Regions from separate parts of the Shewanella seohaensis genome, predicted to be linked through region 2. Evidence: predicted binding sites of a transcription regulator. Region 2 holds the regulator's gene; each other region holds the start of a gene.
The links. The regulator sigma-54, encoded in region 2, starts transcription at its own class of promoters, with help from an activator protein. The targets are predictions, from matches to a motif close to GTTGGCACGNNNNTNGNNT.
Positions count from the first base shown of each region.

Region 1: a site for sigma-54 is predicted at 1,519-1,537, ahead of L2713_RS12990 (TorF family putative porin). Genes of this name have one in related genera too.
Region 3: a site for sigma-54 is predicted at 1,924-1,942, ahead of L2713_RS01155 (nitric-oxide reductase large subunit). Genes of this name have one in related genera too.
Region 4: a site for sigma-54 is predicted at 1,543-1,561, ahead of L2713_RS02715 (DUF1328 domain-containing protein). Genes of this name have one in related genera too.

Region 1 is NZ_JAKILE010000010.1:93,850-97,328, forward strand. Features, by position in the region: gene rimK (30S ribosomal protein S6--L-glutamate ligase) at 1-690, shown strand, start outside; gene L2713_RS12990 (TorF family putative porin) at 734-1,426, opposite strand; gene L2713_RS12995 (HU family DNA-binding protein) at 1,716-1,988, opposite strand; gene L2713_RS13000 (response regulator) at 2,135-2,932, opposite strand; gene L2713_RS13005 (hypothetical protein) at 3,007-3,390, opposite strand.
Region 2 is NZ_JAKILE010000001.1:464,792-468,270, reverse strand. Features, by position in the region: gene ptsN (PTS IIA-like nitrogen regulatory protein PtsN) at 1-260, opposite strand, end outside; gene hpf (ribosome hibernation promoting factor) at 263-550, opposite strand; gene L2713_RS02040 (RNA polymerase factor sigma-54) at 579-2,054, opposite strand; gene lptB (LPS export ABC transporter ATP-binding protein) at 2,161-2,892, opposite strand; gene lptA (lipopolysaccharide transport periplasmic protein LptA) at 2,889-3,440, opposite strand; gene lptC (LPS export ABC transporter periplasmic protein LptC) at 3,427-3,479, opposite strand, start outside.
Region 3 is NZ_JAKILE010000001.1:262,120-265,598, forward strand. Features, by position in the region: gene L2713_RS01150 (potassium/proton antiporter) at 1-1,365, opposite strand, end outside; gene L2713_RS01155 (nitric-oxide reductase large subunit) at 1,987-3,479, shown strand, end outside.
Region 4 is NZ_JAKILE010000002.1:111,173-114,651, reverse strand. Features, by position in the region: partial or broken gene L2713_RS20570 (DUF6572 domain-containing protein) at 348-651, shown strand; gene L2713_RS02720 (helix-turn-helix transcriptional regulator) at 823-1,251, shown strand; gene L2713_RS02715 (DUF1328 domain-containing protein) at 1,714-1,890, shown strand; gene L2713_RS02710 (hypothetical protein) at 1,913-2,107, shown strand; gene L2713_RS02705 (diacylglycerol kinase family protein) at 2,262-3,479, shown strand, end outside.

The DNA.
Region 1 (3,479 bases), on a different contig from region 2:
GGCTGTGCCGTTGTGCGCCAGTTTGAAATGATGGGCGTGTTTGCCGCCAACGACTCGATTTCAATCGCACGTTCACGGGATAAGTTACGCGCGCTGCAATTGCTTTCCCGCAAAGGTATCGGCATGCCAGTGACGGGATTTGCCAATAAACCCAATGATATTCCAGACTTGATTAACATGGTGGGCGGTGCCCCTTTAGTGATTAAGTTGTTGGAAGGCACCCAAGGGATTGGCGTGGTGTTAGCCGAAACTAAAACCGCCGCCGAGAGCGTGATTGAAGCCTTTTTAGGGCTGAAAGCCAATATCATGGTGCAGGAATATATTAAGGAGTCCAACGGCAGCGATATTCGCTGTTTTGTGGTCGGCGATAAAGTCGTGGCTTCGATGAAGCGCCAAGGGCCTGAAGGGGATTTTCGCTCTAACCTGCACTTAGGCGGCTGCGGCGAGAAAGTAAAAATTACGCCCGAAGAGCGCAAGATGGCGGTTGCCGCAGTGAAAGCCATGGGATTAGTGGTGGCGGGGGTTGATATTTTACGATCGAATCGCGGCCCCTTGATCCTAGAGGTGAACTCGGCGCCCGGTATTGAAGGCATTGAGCAGACCACGGGGATTTCGGTGACTGAGCCTATCGTGGAATATATTGAGAAGATGGTATTAGCGCGTAAATCGAATCGCGCCGTGATAGCCTAACAAAAACGCCGCGATAATCGCGGCGTTTTTTTAGCGTTTAATTTTATAAATCAAAGCCGTAGGAATAGCCTAAAACAACCTTGGCATCATCACCCTGCAGATCCGTATCCGACACCATAAATGAGACAGTGCCCATGCTGGTATCGGCACTGAGTGTGACGTTGTAATCTGCGTAGTTATCCTCATCGAACCAAGATTCGACCACATCGCCGCTAGAATAACCGTAGTGCAATGACAGGCTCAGTTTATCCGTCAGTGGGAAAGATGCAGTGGCCGCAAGATAACTCATATCTTTGTTATCTAATGGCTCGGCCGCGACATCATCACCGGCGTTGATCACGTGGGAATAACTGAGTTCAAACCATTTCCAGGTGATGGCACCGTGCAGTTCACCAAAATCGATGCTGCCTTCGGCATCGGGGTAAGCGTAGTAGAGGTAGCCAATATCGTAGCTGAGGTCTTCGGTGATGTTGCCGCCGTAGCCTGCATAGAGATCCAACTCATAGCTGGTATCGTCGCCAAAGTCGACATTTGAGGCCCAAGTGCCGGCATAGAATCCGGAGTCATGGCTATAGTCAATGCCTCCTTGGATGGCGACCGCATCATTGGTTTGAGTGACCCCGCGCCATAGATAGTTTGAGGTGCCGCCAATATTGCCGGACACCGCCGCAAAGGCGTTGGTCGTTAATAACAATCCCGTCGATAATGCCAAAACGCTGTACAGTGATTTTCTCATTCTCATCCCCTCGATTGACTTATTTATCGATTCACTCATGCCACCACAGAGTGGGTGACATTGGTGCATCATGGTTTTTTCTGATAAGGGAATTGCTAATCACATGCCATTATTTGAACATCATTAAAAACAATTGGTTACACAACGTGTGTTAATAAAATGTTTTAAAATGCTCAAAAATGGAGCGGTGGACGCACTGTGTTTGTGCAAAAAATCATCTTTCATGCTTTCGTGAGGGCAAAAAAACGCCTCACAGAGGAGGCGTTTTATAAAATCAATGTCGAGCAAATTAGTTCACACTATCACGCAAGGTTTTACCCGCTTTAAACTTAGGCACAGTGGCTTCAGCGATCTGAATTTCTTTACCTGTCTGTGGGTTACGGCCAGTACGAGCTGCGCGAGTGGAGGTTTCAAAAGAGCCAAATCCAACGATAGAGATCTTGTCACCGTTTTTCATTGATTCAGTAATAGCTGCTTCGAAAGATTTCAATGCACGTGCTGCTTCAGCTTTAGTGATATCGGCATTTTCTGCAATCTTGGCAATAAGTTCAGTTTTGTTCATCTTTATTGTCTCTTCTTTCCGTAGATTTATTAAGTCAGCGTGCCTAACATGCCACAAGGTTTAGCCATTGGAAAGCCCTTTGCTGCGGGCTTGTGTCCTATAAGTAACAAAAATGCAGAATATTTACCCCATTCGTGACTTAGGTTTTATTCTTCGAGCAGTTGATATAAGAGCTGCTTCACCAATTTGGGTTCGAAGGGTTTATCGCACAGGGCATTGACTCCCGCCTGAGAGACATTGCTCAGGTGAGCATCATTCGCTTCCGAAGACACCATGAGGATAGGCACATGGGATTGCTGACTTTCATTGCGGATAAATTGAGTGAGTGCTAGGCCATCAACACTGGGCATATTGTAATCGGTAATGATCAGGTCAAACATATTATTACGCATTAACTCAATGGCTTGAGCGCCATCTTCCGCTTCGGTGATCTGCTTGATCCCAAGGTTGCCAATGGTACGTTTAATCACATTACGCGCCATGCGGCTGTCATCGACCACGAGCACACGCACGTCATGCACATCGAAGTGACTTAGGTCGAGTTCATCGTGGCTGAGCAAATCGATGGTCGCATTCAGCGTCTTGCCTAAGTGTTCGGCATTAAAAGGTTTTGGCAGTATCGCGACTACGCCAGACTGGCGGAAAATCTCCAATTGCTCGCGGCGACATTCGCTCGAAACCAACATAAATTGGATGTCTTTATATTCGCTGTTGGTGCGCAGGTAGCTTAAAAACTCGGTCGCGGTGCCATCTTCAAAATACATGGCACTGGCGATGAGATCCGGCTTGTGGCGGGCAATCAACTCCCTTGCTTGGGTCAAACTTGCGGCATTTTGAATGCTGATAATGCCTTCTTGCTGTAAACGCTTGATGATAATGCGGCGCTGGGTTTCCGATGGCTCAACAATGAGAATCGAGAGTTCGCTAGGCGATAAATGAGTCATAGTGGCTGGCTTTATCAGGTCTTTTAGGGAGCCGTTAACTTAGGCTAGAAACAAGGGCTTAGCAATAAACAAGCTTACGCTTTTACCTTTGCGGTTAAATAATGATGGGTGATGCGGGAAAAGGCTACCCAATACTGCACTAACAACAAGGCGATGATGCTTAAGACTAAGGGCAACATCGGGATGTTGTGACCTTCAACCACCACTTTGACGTCTTGCGGGGTAATTTGATAGGCGATAATCGCGGTAATCCCCAGTGCCGAAAGGCCTAAGGTCTGTAATCCAATATAAATTTTCAGCACTAAGCTAGACCAAGGTGCCTGTGTGAGTATGCCAAACAAAACCGGCAATACACCTAAGCTAAAGAGGTCGAACGAACCGGTAGTAACGGCACGTAGTAGTGCTACCACAGCAAACAGGGTGTAGAGGGCAATCAGTAGAATAAGGCGTTTAGGCATAGGGTTAGCGTTTATGGCTGATTTTAAGTGGAGCAAGTGTAGGAAAAGCCCTGAACTGAGTCCAGCATAACCGTATTATCATGTAGAAT
Region 2 (3,479 bases):
GCTATCGGCTCCTCACATTTCACCAATATGGCTATGGGTTGTGTTATATCGGTTAATCGACCATGTGGAATGGCGATGCCGTTACCTATACCTGTGCTCCCCATCTTTTCGCGCGCCACTAGGCTTTCGAAGATCTCTTGAGATGAGAGGGTGGGGTACTGGGCAGCGGCTAAGTCGCTGATAAGTTCCAGTACCTTTTTCTTACTGCCCGGAGTGGCGCAGGTCGTGCATTCCGGCCGCAGTATGGTACGAAGTTCCATTGCTAGTGTTTTGTTAACTTCTCTTTGTGTTTAATAACCTGACGATCAAGCTTGTCTATCAGGACGTCTATGGCAGCATACATATCTGCATGCTCTGAAGTCGCGAAGACTTCACCACCGGTGAGGTTGATTCTCGCTTCGGCAATTTGTTGCATTTTCTCAACATTGAGCACAACGTGCACATTATTGATCTGTTCGAAATGACGTTCAAGTTTTGAAAACTTTTCCTCAACATAAGCCCGTAACGATTCAGTAATCTCGATATGGTGTCCACTCAGGTTTATTTGCATATAAACGTCCTCCGATTTCCACTTTAGGCTATAAACTTTTACGCTGATTGGAAGGGGGAATAAGCATCGCTTCTCGGTACTTCGCAATGGTTCTGCGCGCAACGTTAATTCCCTGTTCTGCCAGAAGCTGTGCCATCTTGCTGTCGCTTAATGGTTTTTTCTGGTTTTCCGCTGCAACCAGTTTCTTAATGAAGGCTCTGATTGCCGTGGATGAGCACTCACCGCCATCATCAGTCCCGACGTGGCTTGAGAAGAAATATTTTAGTTCAAAAAGTCCCTTTGGGGTATGCATGTATTTTTGTGTGGTCACCCGTGAAATGGTGGACTCATGCATTTCTACCGCCTCGGCGATATCGTTCAGGACCATAGGTTTCATGGCTTCTTCACCGTATTCGAAGAAGCCCTGTTGATATTGCACTATGCAGTTTGCCACTTTGAGCAGTGTTTCGTTACGGCTTTCAAGGCTTTTGATAAACCACTTGGCTTCTTGCAGATGCCCGCGGATAAATTGGCTATCGGCTTGGCTTTTGGTGCTGCGTGCCATGGCTGCATATTGCTGATTAACATTGATTTTTGGCATGCAGTCTGGATTTAACTCGACCACCCAGCGACCGTTTTTCTTCGACACCGATACATCGGGGATGACATATTCTTCATCAACAGGGGTGATGAGCAAACCGGGGCGAGGGTTTAAGGTTTGGATCAGCGCTATGCTGTCCCTTAACTCGTCCTCTTTAAGTTTGGTCTTACGCATCAACAACCTAAAGTCGCGGGCAGCGATCAGATCTAAATGATCTTTGATCAACATGCGGGCGTTTTCGAGGTGTGGGGTATCCGGCGAAAAATGGGAGAGTTGGATAAGCAGACATTCGCTTAAATCCCTTGCGGCGACACCAACGGGATCGAAGTGTTGAATACGCTTGAGTACGGCTTCGACTTCATCCAGTTCAATCTCTGGATTGCCCATGGCCTCGAGGATATCTTCAGTACTTTGAGTGAGATAACCTTGATCGTCGATGGCATCAATAATCGCGGTGGCGATGGCTAAGTCGGTTTCAGAGAAGGGCGTGAGGTTTTTCTGCCATTCTAAATGTTCGTACAGGCCTTCACTGGTTTCCCCTTGGAAGGGCATGTCATCTTCACGGCTGGCACCAGAACCTGAGTTTGGCGAGGCGGTAAAGACTTCATCCCAAGTGGTGTCCATGGGCAGTTCTTCGGGCAGAGATTCTTTGGTCAACGACTCGGCAATGTCCACGGTGGAATTGTCTTGTTCCTGTGGTTGGGCCGTCGTTTCGCTAAAGTCGGTATCGGCGATATCTTGCTTACGTTCGGTAGGCGCGTCGAATTGCTCCTCTTCCAGCTCGAGAAGAGGATTAGAGTCTAAGGCTTGCTGGATCTCTTGCTGCAGTTCCAATGACGACAATTGCAACAGACGAATGGCCTGTTGAAGTTGTGGCGTCATGGTTAACTGTTGACCCAGTTTGAGCTGGAGTGACGCTTTCATGTTACCGCTGATCCCTACGTTATTATTTTGAATTTAGGCCGCTTGTTATCATATTGATGGCGCTTACTAAGCCAAAATCCAAGGCTAATTGGCTCTGTTTAAGTAACTATAGCCTGAATTGTTCACCTAAGTACACAGCCCTAACTTGCTGATTGTCTAAGATCTCTGCGGGAGTTCCTTCGGCAATCAGGTTTCCGTGACTAACAATGTAGGCATGTTCACAGACGTCTAAGGTCTCGCGCACATTGTGGTCTGTGATCAGTACCCCAAGGCCTCGGCTCTTGAGTTGTTCGATGATTTTCTTGATATCGATAACCGAAATCGGGTCGACACCGGCGAAGGGTTCATCGAGCAGAATAAACTTAGGATTGGCCGCTAAAGCGCGGGCAATTTCGACACGGCGACGTTCACCGCCCGATAACGACATGCCTTGGCTATCGCGAATATGGGTGATATGGAACTCTTCGAGCAGATGTTCCAGCTCTTCTTCGCGTTGATCGCGATTGAGCTCTTTACGGGTTTGCAGTACCGCCATGATATTGTCGTGCACGCTCAGCTTGCGAAAGATACTGGCTTCCTGTGGCAGGTAACCAATACCTTTGCGGGCGCGCAGGTGCATGGGATCGGCGGTTAAATCATCATCGTCGATAAAGATATGGCCTTTATCGCTTTTGACTAAGCCCACGACCATATAGAAGGTGGTGGTTTTACCCGCGCCGTTTGGGCCGAGTAGGCCGACGACTTGACCCGTTTTCACCGTCAGGCTGACATCTTTCACAACCTGACGACTCTTATAACTCTTAGCGAGATTCTGTGCTTTTAAGGTGATTTGGGTCATTTAGAGTCCTGTTTTTTCACAGGTTTGTCCGCGGGCTGGTTCTTGAGCTCTTCCTGATAGTTGTCAGGTTGAATAATGGTAATCACGCGATCATCACCGCTACCCGTACTCTCAGCGATCAATTTTTGCTGAATAATATCGTAACGGATGAGGTTACCCGTCACTTGGCTACCCGCTTGATCTAGGCTCGCTGAGCCCGTCAAAGTTAGGGTGCGGGTCGCCATTTCGTAGCGAATTTCTTTCGCGCTCGCCGAAGCTGGGCGTCCATCGTCGAGGATCTGGCTATAAGTCGCAGGATTACCGGTTGCCACTAAAATCTTGCTGTTTTCCCCTTCGGCAGAAAATGCACGTAGTTGATCTGCATGGATTTTAATCGAGCCTTGGGTGACTTCAACCGGACCGAAGAAAATGATCTGGTTGTTTTTAATGTCCGCAGTTTGGCTAACGGCTTTAATTTTCACTTCTTGCTGTAAGTCACCAACCTTGGCGAAGGCGCTCATGCTGGTGATTAGCATTAGGCCGGCAAGTAATATGTTATTTTGCTTCATAGGTTCCTACTACCTGACTGGTCAATTGCACTTCCTGCG
Region 3 (3,479 bases), 200 kb from region 2:
ATGCAACAGTGTGTTTTGGCGAAATACCGCCGCAATCCGCGTGCCATCCGGCATAGAGAGACGTTTAAGCGGCTCGCCGATACACCATTTGTTTTCACTCAAATGGTACACAAACACTTCCCACTCGCTGCTCGGGTAAATTTCGACCCCAGAGCGTGAAATAGGTAATGGCTTAGGCGGTAGCTCCACCTTAGCTAAACGCGCCGCCGTGGTGAGCGATGCCCCTTGCACTAACAGTGACACTAACACCACGAAGAATGCCAAGTTAAAGTACAACTGAGCGCCCGGTAATCCCGCCATCATAGGGAATACGGCTAAAATAATCGGCACGGCGCCGCGAAGCCCAACCCAAGAGATAAACCAACGGTCACGACTGCTAAAACTCTTAAAGGGCAGCAAGCTGAGCCAAACGGCTAACGGTCTGGCAAACAGGATCATTCCAAAGGCTAATGCCAAGCCCGGCAGCCAAATATCTAACAAGTCAGACGGTGTGAGCAGCAGCCCTAATACGAGGAACATACCGATTTGACTGACCCAAGTCATGCCATCCAATACGTTTAAGATTGAATGGCGACCACGGGTAGGCTTGTTGCCAAGGAATAGACCGACTAAGTAAATCGACAGGATGCCGCTGCCGCCAAGTTTGTTCGACGCGGCATAAATCATCAGGCCGCCACTAAGCACTAAAATCGAATACAAACCTTCGGCAAGCTTGCTTAAATTCACCAACTTCCACAGCAGCCAACCGCCACCGAGGCCGAGGAAAATCCCCAAGCCAAACTGTTTGATAAAGCTTATCAGCATAAAGCTTGCGGATAGCTCGGCGTCCACATTCGCGAGGATAGCAATCAGGGTTACGGTTAAAAACACCGCCATAGGATCGTTGCTACCCGATTCGATTTCCAGCGTCGCGCCAACACGCTCGTTTAAGCTACGCCCCTTTAATAGTGAGAATACCGCCGCCGCATCGGTGGAGCCGACAATCGCCCCCACCAGCAAACCTTGTAACCAATGTAAGTCAAATAGCCATGCGGCCATTACACCAGTGATACTAGTGGTGATAGCGACGCCGAAGGTCGCCAGTGACAATGCCGGCCAGAGTGCCACCCTAAAGCTTGCGACACGCGTACGCATACCGCCATCGAGCAAGATAATGGCTAAGGCTAAGTTACTGACAAGATAAGCGGTTGAGTAGTCGTCAAATAGAATGCCACCGGGACCATCTTCCCCAGCTAAAATCCCTACTGCGAGGAAAATTAATAAGATAGGGATACCCAAGCGCGAAGACACGGGACTTAACAAAACACTCACAGCGGCAAGCAAGGCACCGATCAGAAAAAAACTATTGATGGAATCTGCATCCACACATGCCTCCTTAAATACAAGAGTGTTTAGTTAAACGATAAAGAAATCACCTAGATTAAAAATGACTCAGTTGAAATTTTTTGTGTTTCTATACTAGCATAAAAAATGCAAATTAATGGAGTTTTAAATATTAAATTTCAAACATCTACATTGAAATCCTCAGTAATAGGCCATTTTGACTAACTTTTATATATAAACCAGTACAAGCAAAAATACCTACTGAACATAACCTAAGCCCCATAAACAAGATAAAATCTTTATTTATCAATACATTTAAAAAACCTATTCCATACAAACTCACCGCATACAGCCTAAATGGTGGGGATAACCATATAAAAATGTACTGTATCTTCCCAATGCCGACTTAAATCCCATTAACTCCGCAATAACTTGAAAGCATAGATAAAATCCCCTTTTTCATTGTGTTATCGACATTCAAGCTCCTAAAGCTGTCATAAAGACAATAATTGTCATATCGACAATAAAAATTCAGTATCAAAAAGACAATACACCATAACACAAAACTTGTATTTTCCTTTATTTTCAACAACAAAAACATTTGGCACGTATTACGCAATAGCAGGTGAAACGTATCAAAATGACGTTGCATCAAGGAGACTTATGAGCAAACAAAAACTCACCGCTATCGCACTATTAGTTGTGCTGATTGCTTCATTCACTGTCCTGCTGAGCATAGGCAGTGAAATTTATCGGGAAAAACCGCCGATACCCAACGCATTTACGGATGTAAATGGTCAGGTTGTGTTTAGCGAAAATGATATCGAACAGGGTCAATTGGTCTGGCGCTCCATGGGCGGCCATCAACTGGGGTCGGTTTGGGGACATGGCTCTTATGTCGCCCCAGATTGGACCGCCGACTGGTTACACAGAGAAGCCGAAGCTTGGCTCGATATTCGCGCAGAGCAGCAATATCAAACGCCGTTCGCCCAATTAAACTCCCAACAAAAAGCCGGGCTTGAGCAGGCATTAAGGGAAGATTTACGCCATAACAGCGTCGAGCCACAGGCCGATGGCACAGTGCTTATTCGCTTGTCTAACACTCGTATCGAAGCGATTAACAGGGTCGAGCAGCATTATCTATCCCTGTTTGGGAGCGATCCAGCGCTTAGTCATCTTCGTGAACAATACGCCATGAAAGAGGGTACAGTGCCCGATCTTGCCCGCCGCGAACAACTCAATGCGTTTCTTTTTTGGGGAGCCTGGGCGGCAATCACTGAACGCCCAGATGCCCCCTATACCTACACCAATAACTGGCCTTTCGATCCCCAGTTAGGCAATACACCGACCTCGGATAATATCGTCTGGTCGATACTCAGTATTGTGACCCTAATTGCGGGGATTGGCGGATTGATCTGGCACCATGCAAGCGGCAAACACGAAAGCCTGCCCAAGCCTTCGGAGCAAGATCCGCTGTTTTTCACTAAACCAACCGCCTCACAAAAAGCCGTTGGCAAATACTTCATCACGGCAATTGGTCTGTTTTTACTGCAAATTTTACTCGGCGGTATCACTGCCCACTATGCGGTAGAAGGCCAAGAATTTTACGGTTTACCGATTTCAGAAATACTGCCCTACTCAGTCACTCGCACCTGGCACACCCAATTAGCGGTATTTTGGATTGCCACGGCCTGGTTAGGTACTGGGTTGTATATTGCTCCCGCCTTATCGGGTTATGAGCCAAAATATCAACGTCTTGGCGTTAACGTACTCTGGGTAGCCTTAGTGGTCGTAGTGCTTGGCTCGATGGCAGGCGAATGGATTGGGGTACAGCAGTATTTTGACCTCGATATGAACTTCCTCTTTGGTCATCAAGGATATGAGTACATAGATCTTGGCCGAGTATGGCAAATCTTACTCCTCGTTGGATTATTGATTTGGCTTGCCTTAGTCACCGCCGCCATCAAACCTGCCCTCAAAGTGCAAGGCGAGATGCGCCCTGTTATTTGGGTACTCTATGCCTCCTGCGTGGCGATTGGTTTGTTCTATGGCGCCGGCCTCTTTATGGGTAAACACGCCAATTTAGCGATTGCAGAATACTGGCGTTGGTGGGTAGTACACCTGTGGGTTGAGGGCTTCTTCGAAACCTTTGCCAC
Region 4 (3,479 bases), on a different contig from region 2:
GATCTACAATCAATCCAATACATGAGGCAAGATTTAAAATTGGGTGGGAGACGTTGATAAATGCAATCGTCCCAAAACTTTATATAAAGCATGGTTTGTTAATAAGGATTTTTATCATTCAAAAGTATCGTTTTGCACATTATTTCAAATAATCCTTATTATCGAGCCTTAATATTCAATACATTACAAACAATTCGTTATACAAAACCCGAAGAACTGAACCGATGCACCGGCTCTGATAGAAATGAATCACAACTAAAAATAAACACTAAAATCATAATCTTGAGCTTTACCACTTCAAATTATTGAAGGTGAGATTTGCCGCAATCCATTAGAGTTGAATATCTATGAGCATAGAAGATCAAGATTCAATTGACGCCATTGGAATAGATAATGAAGGTGTCGTCGTGCTAACCATCTCAGATCATTTGGAATGGGATGATAAGCATCTCTTGCTCCTTCAATATCTACTTGGCTTTTCTCGAGTCTGGCGAGGTATTTGAAAGCTATCCAGATTCACGTGGGAGAGGGTTTAAAATTAATATTATGTGCAAGTATGAGCCAACAACATTAGCAACGCGGTTCCTATCACAATGCACAGACATCATTAATCAATTAGGATTTCAGTTTGATTATAAGGTTTTCACTTAGCCAAACAGTATCACCTTAGCCTAGCGCAGAAAACCGCATGTTTTCCCGCTGTTGGCGGCGTAAAACGGCTTGGCGGGTTACTGTCGTAACTTTGACGTAAGGTTGTCATAACTAAAATCATGGGTTCTATATGATGATTCGCCTACTGCAATCATTATTAGGAACTAGAAAATGGAACAAATGATAAACAAAGAATTAGTGAAAAAGCTTCGAAGCGAACGTTCTTGGTCCCAAGATCAACTCGCCACAATCTCAGGACTGAGCATTCGTACTATTCAGAGAGTAGAGAGTGAAGGCTCTGGCTCCTTAGAATCCAAAAGAGCGCTAGCGGCAGCTTTTGATATTAACGTTAGTAATCTGGATATTAATAGCACCGCAGACAGCACCTTAGCATCCAGTCATCGAGGTTGTAAGTTTGGGCTAGCTGGTGCAACTGTGGGGATTTTGAGCGCCTATATTGGAATATCTATGTCTTTTGTATCTGGGAATATTACGTCCGCTGAAGCAGGAATTCATTATGGAAGTCTTAGTGCGCTCTATGGTATTTCCTGTGCAGTTATTATCGTAATGTCTAACAGATATCATTCAAACGCGACTTGATAGGACACATCACAGCTGCATTGCGACTGTTGGCGTTAGCGCAGATGCAAGAGCTAAGAACTTTCCGCAAGGTACTGTCAGTCGTATTCTCAATTTTGCAATCGATACCTTAATCTAAGCCGATACTCAAAAGGTATCGGCTTTTTTATGCTGTTCTCGCAAATATCACACTGCAACTCTTACCGAATCGCAGGTAAAAATTGCCTATCTCGCTTATATCAGCCAATACTCCCGCCAATACAGCATTTAATAATTACGCTAAAAATCAGTAGATTAGCTAAAAATATCAAAGTTGGCATTAAGCTCGCAATATCCCCTTTGTGAGTTTATTGCGGGATTGAGTGATAACGGGATGTAAGAAGTAATCTAGCTAATTCAACTCACCCAGCAACTAGCTCGCTCGACGTAAACATGCAGAGTGAAAGAAGACAGAAAAACCGAAATAAGACAAAGGAGGTGGCTATGTTAGGTTGGACCTTAATGTTTCTGGTTGTGGCCATTATCGCCGGACTGTTTGGATTTACGGGGATCGCTGGCGCCGCAGCGGGGATCGCAAAGATTATTTTCTTCCTATTTATTGTATTACTTGTGATTTCCCTGCTGGTCAACGCCCTTAAGGGCAAGGCACCACGCGCTTAAATTGGATAAAAGGAGAATCGATATGAAACCTATGACCATGATTACCACTGCATTTTTAGCCTTATTATTAACCTTTGGACTGTCAGCCTGTAGCGACAACCACGCCGAGGACGCAGGCGAAAAAATCGATGAAGCCATCACTGATACCGGCAATGCGATTGAAGATGCCTGTGAAGAACTGAAAGAAGGCGTTAAAGCGAAAGATACCCGCTGCTAGAACGGATGACGGCAAGTAGTGAGTCCCGCATACGAGCCCATCAGGGGAACCACAGTTCAATTGAGTACCACCGAACCACTTTATCGTGACAGCTATTGGTCACGATAAAGTGGGTTTCCCTGAGGCTCGCCGCTTATCAATGGAGGAGATGCCAATGCTGAGTAGGATCCACATTAAGTATTTCTACCTGTTCGGAGCGCTGTTATTTGGCTATTTCGCCGTAACGGGGCACTCCCCTATTCTCACCTTTATTTGGGCATGGAGCAGCCTATCCCTCGCCCTTGTCGGCTCGGCCTATTGGTTTAATCTCGCCAGTATTTTTAGAAAACGTCAGGATGGATCCATCCCTTGGTATATCCGTTGGGGCTTTATTCCATTTTTATTAGGATGCCGACTCTATAATCTCTGGGCGCGGCGCCGCGATAGCGTGCCTTCAATGCAAGCCATTGATAAATATCTGTACTTGGGTAGCCGCTTAAGCGCTGCCGATTTACCTAAACTGAATCGTTATGGCATTACCGCTATTTTAGATGTCACCGCCGAATTCGACGGCCTCGATGTGTCCCTGTATGAGGATCATATCGACTATCTGAATATCCCTATTCTTGACCACAGCGTGCCAACTAGCGCCCAATTAAATCAGGCGATTAACTGGTTACACCGTCAAGTACGCGCCCAAAAGCGGGTATTAATCCACTGTGCGCTCGGCCGCGGGCGCTCCGTAATGGTGCTGGCCGCTTATCTTGTATGCCGCCGTCCCGAACTCAGTTTTGCGGAGGTGCTGCAACAGATTAAAAGCATTCGTAAAACCGCTAGGTTAAATCGCTGGCAACTTAAAGCGCTGGAGCAGATGTACACTCAAGGGGAAATCAAACTGCATAAGCGAGCCTGGATTATCGCCAATCCCGTCTCTGGCGCGGGAAAATGGCAGAGCCATGGCGAACAAATTTGCACTGAACTGAAACGCTATTTTGAAGTGCAGTTAGCGCTCACCACGCCAGAGATTAGCGCCCAAACCCAAGCGAAAAAAGCACGGCTTCAGGGCGCCGATATCATCATCGCTTGCGGTGGCGATGGCACAGTCACAGAGGTCGCGGCGGAGATTATCGACACCGATATCACCTTAGGCATTATCCCGTTAGGCACCACCAATGCCCTGTCACACGCCCTCTTTGGTTTAAGCAGTAAGCTCAATGCTGTCTCCCAAGCCCTTGATAATATTATCCAAGGTCAGACTCAGACCATAGACACGGCGCGTTGCAATGAGCGGCTGGTGTTGCTGCTGGTCGGCATTGGGTTTGAGCAGCAAATGATTGAGTCGGCGAGCCGCGAGCGTAAAAATGCTCTCGGCCAACTCGCCTACCTCGATGGT